Regions from separate parts of the Methylobacterium phyllosphaerae genome, predicted to be linked through region 1. Evidence: riboswitches for the same ligand, from Rfam matches in the RefSeq annotation. Region 1 holds a riboswitch; each other region holds the start of a gene.
What was found. Region 1 has a riboswitch for cobalamin ahead of MCBMB27_RS17330 (TonB-dependent receptor). Riboswitches for the same ligand answer to the same signal wherever they lie in the genome.

Region 1 (3,445 bases):
GTTCGAGTGGAAGCCGCCGCCGTAGTTCACGAAGAGTTCGGTGTCGAACCACGGCCCGAGCGTCAGGCCGAGCTTTGGGTTGACGATGCCATCGCGCGCCTTGCCCGAATTGGCCGGCGTGTCCGAGGCGACGCTGGCGTAGTATCCGTCCGCGCGGAAACCGACGCTGGTGCGCAGCCAGTCGGTCCAGCGCACGCGGTTGTCGAAGTAGAAGGCTCCACTTGTCTCCAGCACCCGGTCGTCGAGCACGCCCGAGCGATACTGCCGGTTCGTTGTGTTGAACAGGCCGACGCGGATCGAGTCGGTGCGGGTCTGCACGCCGATCTCGTTTTCCATCGGCCTCCCGAACAGGTCGCCCTGGAAGATGTGCAGGGCCTCGCCGCCGCCGATGATGCGCTGATCGAGCTGGTGGAACTGATCGCCGTTCACCGGATCGTTGAGGAAGTAAGTGAAGTCGTTGAACAGGTTCAATTGGGATCGGATGACGTAGGCCGAGGCCCGCGTCACGCCCGTGTCGTCCGTTGCGCTGAACTTGCCCGAGAGCGAGAAGCGCGAGGTGTCGCCGCCATCGGTCGGGTTGATCGTGCCGTAGCGGCTGATCAGCCCCTCCGTCACAGCGCGCTCTGGGATCTGGTTGGTGGCGGTCCAGCGCGCCGCATAGGCCATGCCGGTGACCGAGAAGCCGTCGAGCGGCGTACCCTGGCTGTAGCGGGCCACGCCGTTGATCTTGCGCAGGGCGTCCGGGACCACCCACGGGCCGTCGTAGACCTGGGCTTCCCCCGCGAGGAGGAGGTTGCCCTCACCGAGTGGTACGGTAGCGATCGAGAGCGCGCGCTTGTAGCCGAAGCTGCCGATGGAGGTCAGGGCGACGTTTTCCGCGGTCGTGTCGAGATAGTCGATCCGCACGGAGCCCGCAGAGGCGAAGTCACCGTCGCGGACGAAATACGGACCCTTGTGGAATTCCACCGCGCCGACGAGTTCCGGGATCAGGAAGTTGATGTCGGCGTAGCCTTGTCCGTGGGCATGGGTTCGCAGGTTGAGCGGCATGCCGTCGAGGAACAGGGCTATGTCGGTGCCGTGGTCGAGGTTGAACCCGCGCAAGAAGAACTGATTGGCCTTGCCCTCGCCGGAGTGCTGCGTGACGATCAGGCCCGGCACCGACTCCAACACCTCGCCGGGGCGCGTCACCGGACGGCTGTTAAGCTGTGCGCCCGTGATGACACCCGAACTGGCGGAAGCCACGGGGGTGCTGATCCCACCGATCCCGGTCGTGCCCCCGACGTAGCCCGCGCTCGCGGCCGGACCGACGCGCGGCGATGCGGCTACGGCTGTGTCGGCGGTGACCGAGATCTCCTCCAGCGTCGTCTCGGTGGTCGCCGCACTCGGCGTGGAGCGGTCCTGAGCTGCGGCCGCCGACGCCAGGGCGGCGAGGCCGACGCCCGACCAGGTCGAGAGCATTCGGATGGTGGGACGACGGGACACGGGAGCCTCGGGCGACGGGAGTGGCACGTCACCGCGAATGAGGTCTCCACGCCCAGCGTCAGCCCGGCGCTTCGACACCCGTCAGGACACCCCGCCCGACGCGTTTCGCGTGTGACCACGACTGACGGCAGGTCTCCTGGCTCGCGGGTCACCGCCCTCGCACCGTCTTCCCGGATGAGGCACATCCAGTGACGCGGTGGTGCTGGGCTCGCCGCTTACAGTTGCGGGGGCAGCCGCGGCTTCAGGGCAAGCCCTTCACCGCGTTCCCTTTTGATCCCCGAAGGGAACCGTCGCTGTCACCATCGGTCGCCTTGTCAGGCCACGTCAAGCCATGAGGAAGATCGGCGACCGCGTGTGGCCTCGCTGTGACAGACGGGGTCCGTAACCTCGCCGTTATCGAACGGTCGCTTCCGCGCATCGAGCCAATTACCGCGTCACACCCATTGCCGAACTTGACCGGACGCGAAGCGACACGGTTTGGCTATAAGAGGCTTGATCACCTGTGGTTCGATCGCCCGATCTAAACCTCGATGGCGGCTCGGAGTTGCTCCGGTCCGAGTCCTGACACGTATACGGCAAGGCCGAGCGCGGCTTGGCGTGACCCATAAGCTCGGCGATAACGCTGCTGTTTACTGTTGTGGTGTGCGTAGAGGCCCGTTGGAGATAAGTTGCGAAGCATCGTCTGAAGCTATGGACATCGACCTGTTTGCTGGGCCCAAGCACCTTCTGGCAAAAGGTGGCAAATCGCTTCACCACGATCCAGCTTCGCTTCCCGTCCGGCCCCGCGGGCGTGAGACCCGAGCATACCCAGCCGTCTGACGAGCGTGCAACGCGCTGCTGCAAGATCGGCCTAGCTGATCCGTGAACTGGTACGACGCGCCGGGCATTCTCCGTTTTCCGTGGGAGATGCGGAACGCTCGCCCCTCTGTGCGCATGTCGGCGGTGCGAAGCTGGCAAAGCTCGCTGATGCGGCAGCCGGTCAGTAAGCCGACCCGCATGAGGTCGAACAGCACCGTCCCCTACCGCTGGCCCATGATCGCCACAGGATCAGCCGTGAGGAGCGTGACAAGCTCATCAGCGGTGTCGGCGCGCTTCGATGGCTCCTGCCTCGATCCGTTCGCGAAGCTACCCTGGCCCTGCCACGGATTGTCGGCGACAAAGCCACGCTTGATGAGCCGCTGCCACATCGAAGAGAGCGCCGCGATCTGTCGATGGACCATGGCCTGAGACGCCCGACTCCGCAGGAGCACGTCGCTGACGAACTCACCCGCGGTGCGTCGATCCACGCCGCGGACGGCATAGTTTGACGGCTGAGTTTGTGCGAACTCCCGGACGGCAAGGGCGTGCTGCATCCGAGATTGCTTGGTCTGGACCCATCGATCTCCTTCAACCAGCGCTCCAGCGTCGTGAGCATTGTGGTCTGGCGCGATGAGCCCCCTGGATGAGCATGATCGCGGCCATCCTTTCGGGTTGTCTTTTGGGGAGAGAATGAGGCGTTGGGTCCGGGCACTCGCGCCCGGTATCGTCGCGGGACCGTCCTGAACCGGTCAGGGCCGCCGCCCGGGCGGGCTGCCAACCCTCCGAAACGGTCTGCGCACCGATCCAGTCCCAGAGCAGCGCCAGCGCGATCCACCGTCGCTGCCGCGCAACAGCCTCGGTGCTCGTGTCGAGAGCCCGGACGAGATGGGTCTGTCCGACCGTGGAGACGAGATGGGCTGGCACCCTGAGTCGCACGGACCAGCGCCCACGACGGCATTGCAGGTGGTCGGCGCGCCGCACCTTTGGCCTCATCCCGTACGGCTACGATGACGCTGTGTCACCAAAGCTGGCCGGACGAAGCGATAAAAGCGCTGCTTTTACAACATCTTAGGGCTAAATGGCGGAGACGGAGGGATTCGAACCCTCGATACCCATTTCTGGGTATGCTCATTTAGCAAACGAGTGCCTTCAGCCGCTCGGCCAC
Region 2 (3,445 bases), 2.2 Mb from region 1:
GAAGTGTCATGACAGTCGCTGGATGGCTGCTTTTGGGCGGCGCCGACGGTGGTCCGAGTGGCTGGGTTGGGTCGCTACCGGACTGTCCGCTCGGGGCGGTTTTCCGCCAGCCCGCTTTCGGGTGGCCATGCAGTAAGAGCGGACACTACCAACGCGCCCGTTCAAGACCCACTGCCGAAGGGGGGATGGACCGCTTCTGACGATCCTTCCTTACCATCTAGAAGTAAGCCCGGTTCCTTCGGCGAGCCGGTGCAGGTCGGCGAGGGTGTCGTCGGGCAGGGCCAAGCCCTCGGCGCGGTTCCGCGTTGCGTTGCGGGCCTCGATCTCGCCTGGATAGAAGACCTCATCGAACCCCTGCGCCAGCGGCACGCACTTCAAGTCAGCGATCAGTTGGTCCATGCGCGTGTTGAACTCCGCCAGCGGCTGGATCTGGGCGATGTCGATCGCGATCATCAACTGCCCCGCCCCGCTACGGTGCTCGGTCTGATAGGGGCCGGTCACCCGCGGCCCGAAGGCGCTGCCGGTGAGCACGCCCGAGAGCATGTCCATCATCAGCGCGATGGCGTAGCCCTTGTGCTGGGCCATCGGCAGGATGATCCCGTCGATGGCCGCCGCCGGGTCGGTCGTCGGCCTACCGGCCGCATCGAGGGCCCACCCCTCCGGGATCGGCTGGCCCTTCTGCTTGGCCAGGTAGACCTTGCCCCGCGCCACTCCGGTATTGGCGATGTCCAGCGCCATCGGCGCGTGCGAGCCGGCCGGGCAGGCCCAGGACCACGGGTTTGTGCCCACCGTCTTCTTGCGGCCCCCCCACGGTGCCATCGCCGGGCTGGCGTTGGTCGATAGGAACGCCACGCAACCTTCGCGCGCGGCCATCAGCGTAAAGTAAAGGGCCGTCCCGAAATGCCCGGAGTTGCGTAGGGCGACCGCGCTGACCCCGTGCGCCTTCGCCCGGCGGATCGCCTCCCGCATGGCATGGGCGGTGAGCACCTGCCCCATTCCGTCGTGACCGTCGATCACGGCGAGACCGCCGGCATCGACCACCGTCTCAGGGCGCGCGACCGGAGCGCAAACGCCCGCCTTCAGCCGCGCTGTATACCAGGAGAGCCGCATGACCCCGTGCGATTGGTGCCCCCATAAGTCGGCTTGGACTAGTGTGTCGGCGGCGAGCTGCGCATCGGGCTCCGGCATGCCGGCCGCAGCATAGACCGCGCTGGCGAAGTCCAGCAGCTTGTCGGCGGGAATGCGTGTGGCGCTTGCCATAAGTCGCTCCTGAAATCTCGGCGAGAGAAGCGAGTGTAAATGTCGGCTTTGGGGCAGCGGCCCGATGACGGCTTACCAACCCGAGCCGAAGTTGCCGGAGGGCTGACGGACGGCCGCTTCTGGGAAGTTGCGATGGCGGTCCAGGCGGCTGGATTGGGTCGTTAGGAGCTCGTCCGGTTTTCCGGCGAATCTGCTCCGAAGCGGACCAGCGGCTTTCGGCCACACACAGCCACGCCGACTGGCGTCTCTGAATGGCGGGGTTGAGTGGTTTCCGGCCAATCGGCTTTGAAGCATCAAACCCAAAGAGCGGTCGTTCGACCCATTGCAGGAGCTGGCCAAACGCCAAAGCCGGCGTCACGGCGGCGCTATTACGACGCTCGCGTTGACTCACGAGTTCGTGAGGCTGTAGCTGAGCAGTGACGGTTCCCCTCGGGGATCAAAAGGGAACGCGGTGAGGGTGACAGCCCGATGCCGTGGCTGCCCCCGCAACTGTAAGCGGTGAGTCCTTCACCACCATGTCACTGGGTCAAGCCCCGGGAAGACGGTGCGAGGGCGATGACCCGTGAGCCAGGAGACCTGCCGTCAGCCGTGGTCACACGCGAAACGCGTCGGGCGGGGTGTCCTGGCGGGTGTTGAAGCGCCGCCCGGTGAGGTAGGCGCCGAGGCCTCGTTCGCGGTGACGTGCCACAGCCGTCCCGAGGTCCCAGGCCCGTGTCCCGTCCCGCTCCGCAATGGTGGCTTCGCGCGTCCGTCGCGTCGCTCGCGCTCGCCCTCCAGGGGGTGACCCCAACCACCGCCCAGAGCCCACGAGCCGAGACCGCCCCGGCATCGGTCGTTCTCGACCCGCTCTCGGTCGAGGGTAGCTACACGGCCGCCCCCAAGTACCAGGTCAAGGACCTCTACAGTGGCACTAAGACGGTCACGCCGCGTCTCTCGCTGCCTCAGCAGGTCGACGTCGTGCCTCAAGAGGTCCTGCGGGACACCGCCGCCACGCGCGTCGAGCGCGCCCTCGACTACGTGCCGGGCGTCGGCAAGCAGAACGATTTCGGAGCCCAGAACCTCGCGCTCTACTCAGTGCGCGGCTTCGCCACCCAGGACATCTTCTTCAACGGCTTCAACATCGCCCGCGGATACAATGGCGCGCCGGACACCCAGAACGTGCAGTCCATCGAGGTGCTTAAAGGACCTAGCGGGGCACTTTATGGGCGCAGCGATCCGGGCGGCACCATCAACATCCTCACTAAGCAGCCCGTCGCCTTGCCCTTCGTCGAGATGGGCACGCTGTTCGGAAGTTTCGGCACGGCGCGCACCACCGTCGACGCCGGCGGACCGCTGAACGAGGAGGGCACCGTCCTCTACCGGTTCAACGGCGCGCTCGCCCGGCAGGACAGCTTTCGCGATTTCGTCGACGGCGACCGCGTCCTGGTCGCGCCCGTGGTGAGTTGGTTGATCAGCCCAGATACCAAGCTCACCGTCGAGGCGCAGTACCTTCGCAACCGTCAGACCTTCGACCGCGGGACGGTCGCGGTGAACAACCGCCTGGGCCTCGTCCCGCGCTCGCGATTCTTCGGTGAGCCGGGCGACGACTCGGTGTCAGAAGCCGGGATCCTGCAGATCCGCCTGGATCACGCCTTCAATGCCGACTGGCAGCTCAGGGTTGCCGGCCACTTCAACACCGGCAGCCTGACCGGCCTGCAGACCGGCGCGACCGGCCTCCTCGACGACGGCCGCACCCTGCTGCGCGAGTTCCGCCGGCACGACTTTACCTGGGGCGTGGCCATCGGTCAGGCCGAACTCGTCGGGCACTTCGCCACCGGGCCGTTCGCGCACACCGTGCTGCTCGGCCTTGAGCACGAGCGCTACAACAGCACCGAGAACCTGCTGCGCTCGACGCCGCGGCTCGACCCGTTCGCCATCGACCTGTTCAACCCGGTCTACGGCCAGCCGAAGCCGCCCATCACGCGGCGCTACAGCGCGAGCGAGAACGTCGGGAACACCGCCGTCTACGTGCAGGACCAGATCGCGCTTAGTCCGGAGTGGAAGCTGCTCCTCGGCAACCGGACCGACTTCTACAACCAGACCTTCCGCGACAAGGTCAGCAACGAGCGCACGGAGCAGGACCGGACCGGCTTTTCACCGCGTGCGGGTCTCGTCTACCAGCCGCTCTCCTTCCTCTCGTTCTACG
Region 3 (3,445 bases), 1.1 Mb from region 1:
CTCTTCCAGCGGATTGTCGTGATCGACCGATTGGTCCGCGGCCCGCTGGGCGGCCAGTGCCTCCGGATCGTCCGCGAAGACGCCGGCGGCGACGGCCGGGCCGTCGACCACTGCGACGACCCCGTCGACGGTGACCCGCGAGCGGATCGCCGGCCACTGGAACGCCTGAACCAACGGCTTCGGCAGCGCGAGGCCCGAGGTCTCGATCAGGATGTGCTCCGGCGGCTCGGCGCGGCCGAGGAGAGTCTCCAGCGCCGGAACGAAATCGTCCGCGACCGTGCAGCAGATGCAGCCATTCGGCAGCTCGACGATAGCCTCTTCGGTGCAGCCTTCGACCCCGCAGGCGGCGAGGAAGGACTTGTCGAAGCCGACGTCGCCGAACTCGTTGACCAGGATGGCGAGGCGGCGCCCCCTGGCGTTCTCGACCACGTGGCGGACCAGTGTCGTCTTGCCGGCTCCGAGGAAGCCCGTGACGATGGTGCAGGGGATTTTGTTCACGATGGTCATTCCGCGGCCTCCAGGGTGCCGGCGGGGAGCGGGCGGGGTTCAGGGAACGGGGGGATGCGGGCGATCACGCCCTTGCGGAAGGCCTCCGGACGCTCGCGCCAGGGCACGATGCCGTCCGAGGTCGCCGCATAGGCCGCGAGCCCGGCGAGGATGGTCTCCGCCGAGGCGGCCGGATCCATGTCGCCGTAGACGTAGGTCCAGCGGTCGGCCGAGGCGACCGCCACGGTGCAGGGCCGCTTGCAGACCGACAGGCATTCCACCGCCTCGACCCGCAGGTCCGGGGTGCCGGCGCTCCGGGCCTGCAGCGCCTCCAGAAGGCGTGCTCCGGCGCGCGGTCCATCCGGATCGTCATCCGGACGGCGGCAGGTCATGCAGACGTACAGGACGGTCTCAGGCACGGGCCGTTCCCCGTTGCGTGTCGCGGGAAAACGCCTGCCACGCCCAGCCGAGCCCCAACCCGATCAGGATCCAGAAGACGAAGCTGATCGCCAGCGACCGGGCGGCGAACTGTGCGGCCAGCGCGGCCGGAAGCTCCGACGCGGCCTCCGGTGCCTGCGGGGCGCCGACGACGTGGGGGGTTATGATCAGGACGAGGCCACCCAGGATCGTGATCAGAGCACGGCGGATCGTGATCAGGTAGAGCCCCATTCCGGTCGCCGCCGCGGTCATCACCCACCAAGCCTGCCGCGCGGCCAGCGGTGCAGCGGCGCTGCCGGGCAGTTCCGGCGGCAGGCCGAGGCCCGGCGCGAGGGCGACGCTGGCGAAGCCCGCCACCGCGAAGGCGAGACCGACCTGCGGCGTCGGCTCGCGGCCGCAGGCGATCATCACCGCGCCGAGCAGCAGGGCGTAGCCGACGCCGCCGACGAGGGTCGCAAGACCGGTGAAGGCCATCCGCGGCAGTCCGGGGCCGGGCTGCCATTCCGGTGCCGCGGCGGGTGCGGCGTGGTCATGCCCGGCATGGGCGAGCACGATCGGAAGGGCCTTCGCGGCCTGATGCGAGGGTTCCTGCTGCTCGTAGCGCTCGGCCGCGACGATCAGCGGCGAGGTCAGCGTGAGTTCGAGGCCCGTCACAACGGCAGCCGCGAAGAAGCCGGCGGCCAGGGCCGCCGACAGAAGCCGAATGATCATCCCTGCGCCGAGGGCGTCAGTGACAGGGGAAGTTCTGGGTATGGCGGAAGTCGTGCGCCGCGTTGTGGAACGCGATCGCCGGCGAGAAACCCGCCATGAACAGCAGGCCGAGGCCCAGCATGGCCGCGAGCGCGACGGCGACCGGACGCTCCGACGAGCGGGTACCGGCGGCGACGGGGGCGAGGGTCTGAGCGGTCATCGTCGAGTGTCTCCAGCCGCCCCACCGGCGGCATTGCGGGATCCTGTTGCGACGGCAGGTCTCCTGGCTCGCGGCTCGGCGCGCCCACCGCCTTCCCGGATCGCTCCGGTGGCGCTTGGCAGGCGCTCGCCGCTCACAGTTGCGGGGGCAGCCGCGGAATCGGGGCGAAACCCCTCACCGCATTCCCTTTTCACCCCGTTGCCGGGGCACCGTCACCGGCACGTTGTAGACGCATGCCGGCGACGACACAACGGAGCGGCGCCAGATCCGTTCGGATTCCCGTGCGTCCCTTCGCAGGTGGCCGGGCTTGACGTCCGCGCCCCGATGCGGGCACCGCCGCACCGGATGCCCGGCCGGCCCGGCATGGGCGCCTCCGCTCAGTTCTCGGAGACCCGATGGCCCTCGCAGACGATCCGAGCCCGGTCCTCGTCGATCTCGCCACCGGCCGCGCCCCCCGGATCGTACAGGACGAAGGCACCGCCTGGCTCGAGATCGATCTGGACGGTCGCTTTCCGATCCGCGCCATCGCGCTGCGACCCGTACAGGATGCTGTCGCGCCCGAGGTCGGCGATGTGGCCGTCGAGGTCTCGCAGGACGGCGTCACGTGGTCCGCGCCCGACATCGTCGGCTGGACCGCCAAGCCGGGCGCCCTCGTGGCCGCCATCGGCGCCGACGAGCGGGCCTGGGCGCGTCTCGTGCGGATCGCGGTGCCGGATCCGGCGCTCGTCGCAGGCGTCGACATCCGCGCCGATGAAGCCGCCATCGACCTCATCGCCCTGCGGGCGCTGCTCGGGCTCGACATCACGCTCCTGAACGAGAAGCCCGGCGCTAACGTCTACGTCACCTACAATCTCGAAGCCGCGCCTGGCCGCGCTAGCCGCAACCTCGTCGGCCTGTCGCTGTTCGAGAACGGCGCCTTCGGCAACTGCCTCGTGCAGTACATCATCGCGGTCTCGATCGCGAAGGCGCTCAACCTGAAATACATCAAGGTCCCGAAGGTCGACCGCAGCAAGGTGATCTTTCTGACCCAGAGGCTGACCTGCGACGGCATCACGTTCATTCCGCCGGACGAGCCGCTTCCGCCGGACGGCTACTTCCTGTCCGGCTTGTATTTCGATCCGACGCAGTTCGAGCGGGTGACGGCGCTGCAGGGCCCGATCGACTCGCGCGCGATCGTTCAGGATGTGATCCGGCCCCTGTTCAACGGCCTGCCGCGGACATTTGCGGCCAAGCCCGACGATCAGCTCCTGATCCATATCCGGTCGGGCGACATCTTCAGCACCTGGGTCGACCCGCACTATCCGCAGCCGCCCTTCGCCTTCTACCGGATGGTCATCGACCGGCTGCAGGCCGAGGGCCGCATCCGTTCCGTCAAGCTCGTCTTCGAGAACCGGCTGAACCCGGTCATTGCAGAAGTGGAAGCCTATGCGGCGCAGCGCGGCCTGCCCGTAGAGATCCAGAGCGAATCGCTGATCTCTGACGTCGCCGCTCTGGTGAACGGCCGCTACCTCGTCTTCGGGCTCGGAACCTTCGGGCCGGCGATCTGCCACCTCTCGGAGCGCGTCGAGCAGGTGTTCTACTTCGCGTCCAATTGGCCGCAGGGCTTCCAGT

Region 2: linked by a shared signal. The riboswitch ahead of MCBMB27_RS27350 (TonB-dependent siderophore receptor) and the one ahead of MCBMB27_RS17330 (TonB-dependent receptor) in region 1 are both predicted to bind cobalamin.
Region 3: linked by a shared signal. The riboswitch ahead of MCBMB27_RS12150 (CbtB domain-containing protein) and the one ahead of MCBMB27_RS17330 (TonB-dependent receptor) in region 1 are both predicted to bind cobalamin.

The regions. Positions count from the first base shown of each region.
Region 1 is NZ_CP015367.1:3,789,338-3,792,782, reverse strand. Features, by position in the region: gene MCBMB27_RS17330 (TonB-dependent receptor) at 1-1,458, opposite strand, end outside; cobalamin riboswitch at 1,592-1,789, opposite strand; gene MCBMB27_RS17320 (hypothetical protein) at 2,502-2,834, opposite strand; gene MCBMB27_RS30995 (DUF6538 domain-containing protein) at 2,869-3,273, opposite strand; tRNA gene MCBMB27_RS17315 (tRNA-Ser) at 3,360-3,445, opposite strand, start outside.
Region 2 is NZ_CP015367.1:5,997,770-6,001,214, reverse strand. Features, by position in the region: gene MCBMB27_RS27355 (Ldh family oxidoreductase) at 211-1,260, opposite strand; cobalamin riboswitch at 1,664-1,858, shown strand; gene MCBMB27_RS27350 (TonB-dependent siderophore receptor) at 1,972-3,445, shown strand, end outside.
Region 3 is NZ_CP015367.1:2,713,153-2,716,597, reverse strand. Features, by position in the region: gene cobW (cobalamin biosynthesis protein CobW) at 1-507, opposite strand, end outside; gene MCBMB27_RS12160 (DUF1636 domain-containing protein) at 504-905, opposite strand; gene MCBMB27_RS12155 (CbtA family protein) at 898-1,635, opposite strand; gene MCBMB27_RS12150 (CbtB domain-containing protein) at 1,652-1,834, opposite strand; cobalamin riboswitch at 1,871-2,063, opposite strand; gene MCBMB27_RS12145 (discoidin domain-containing protein) at 2,230-3,445, shown strand, end outside.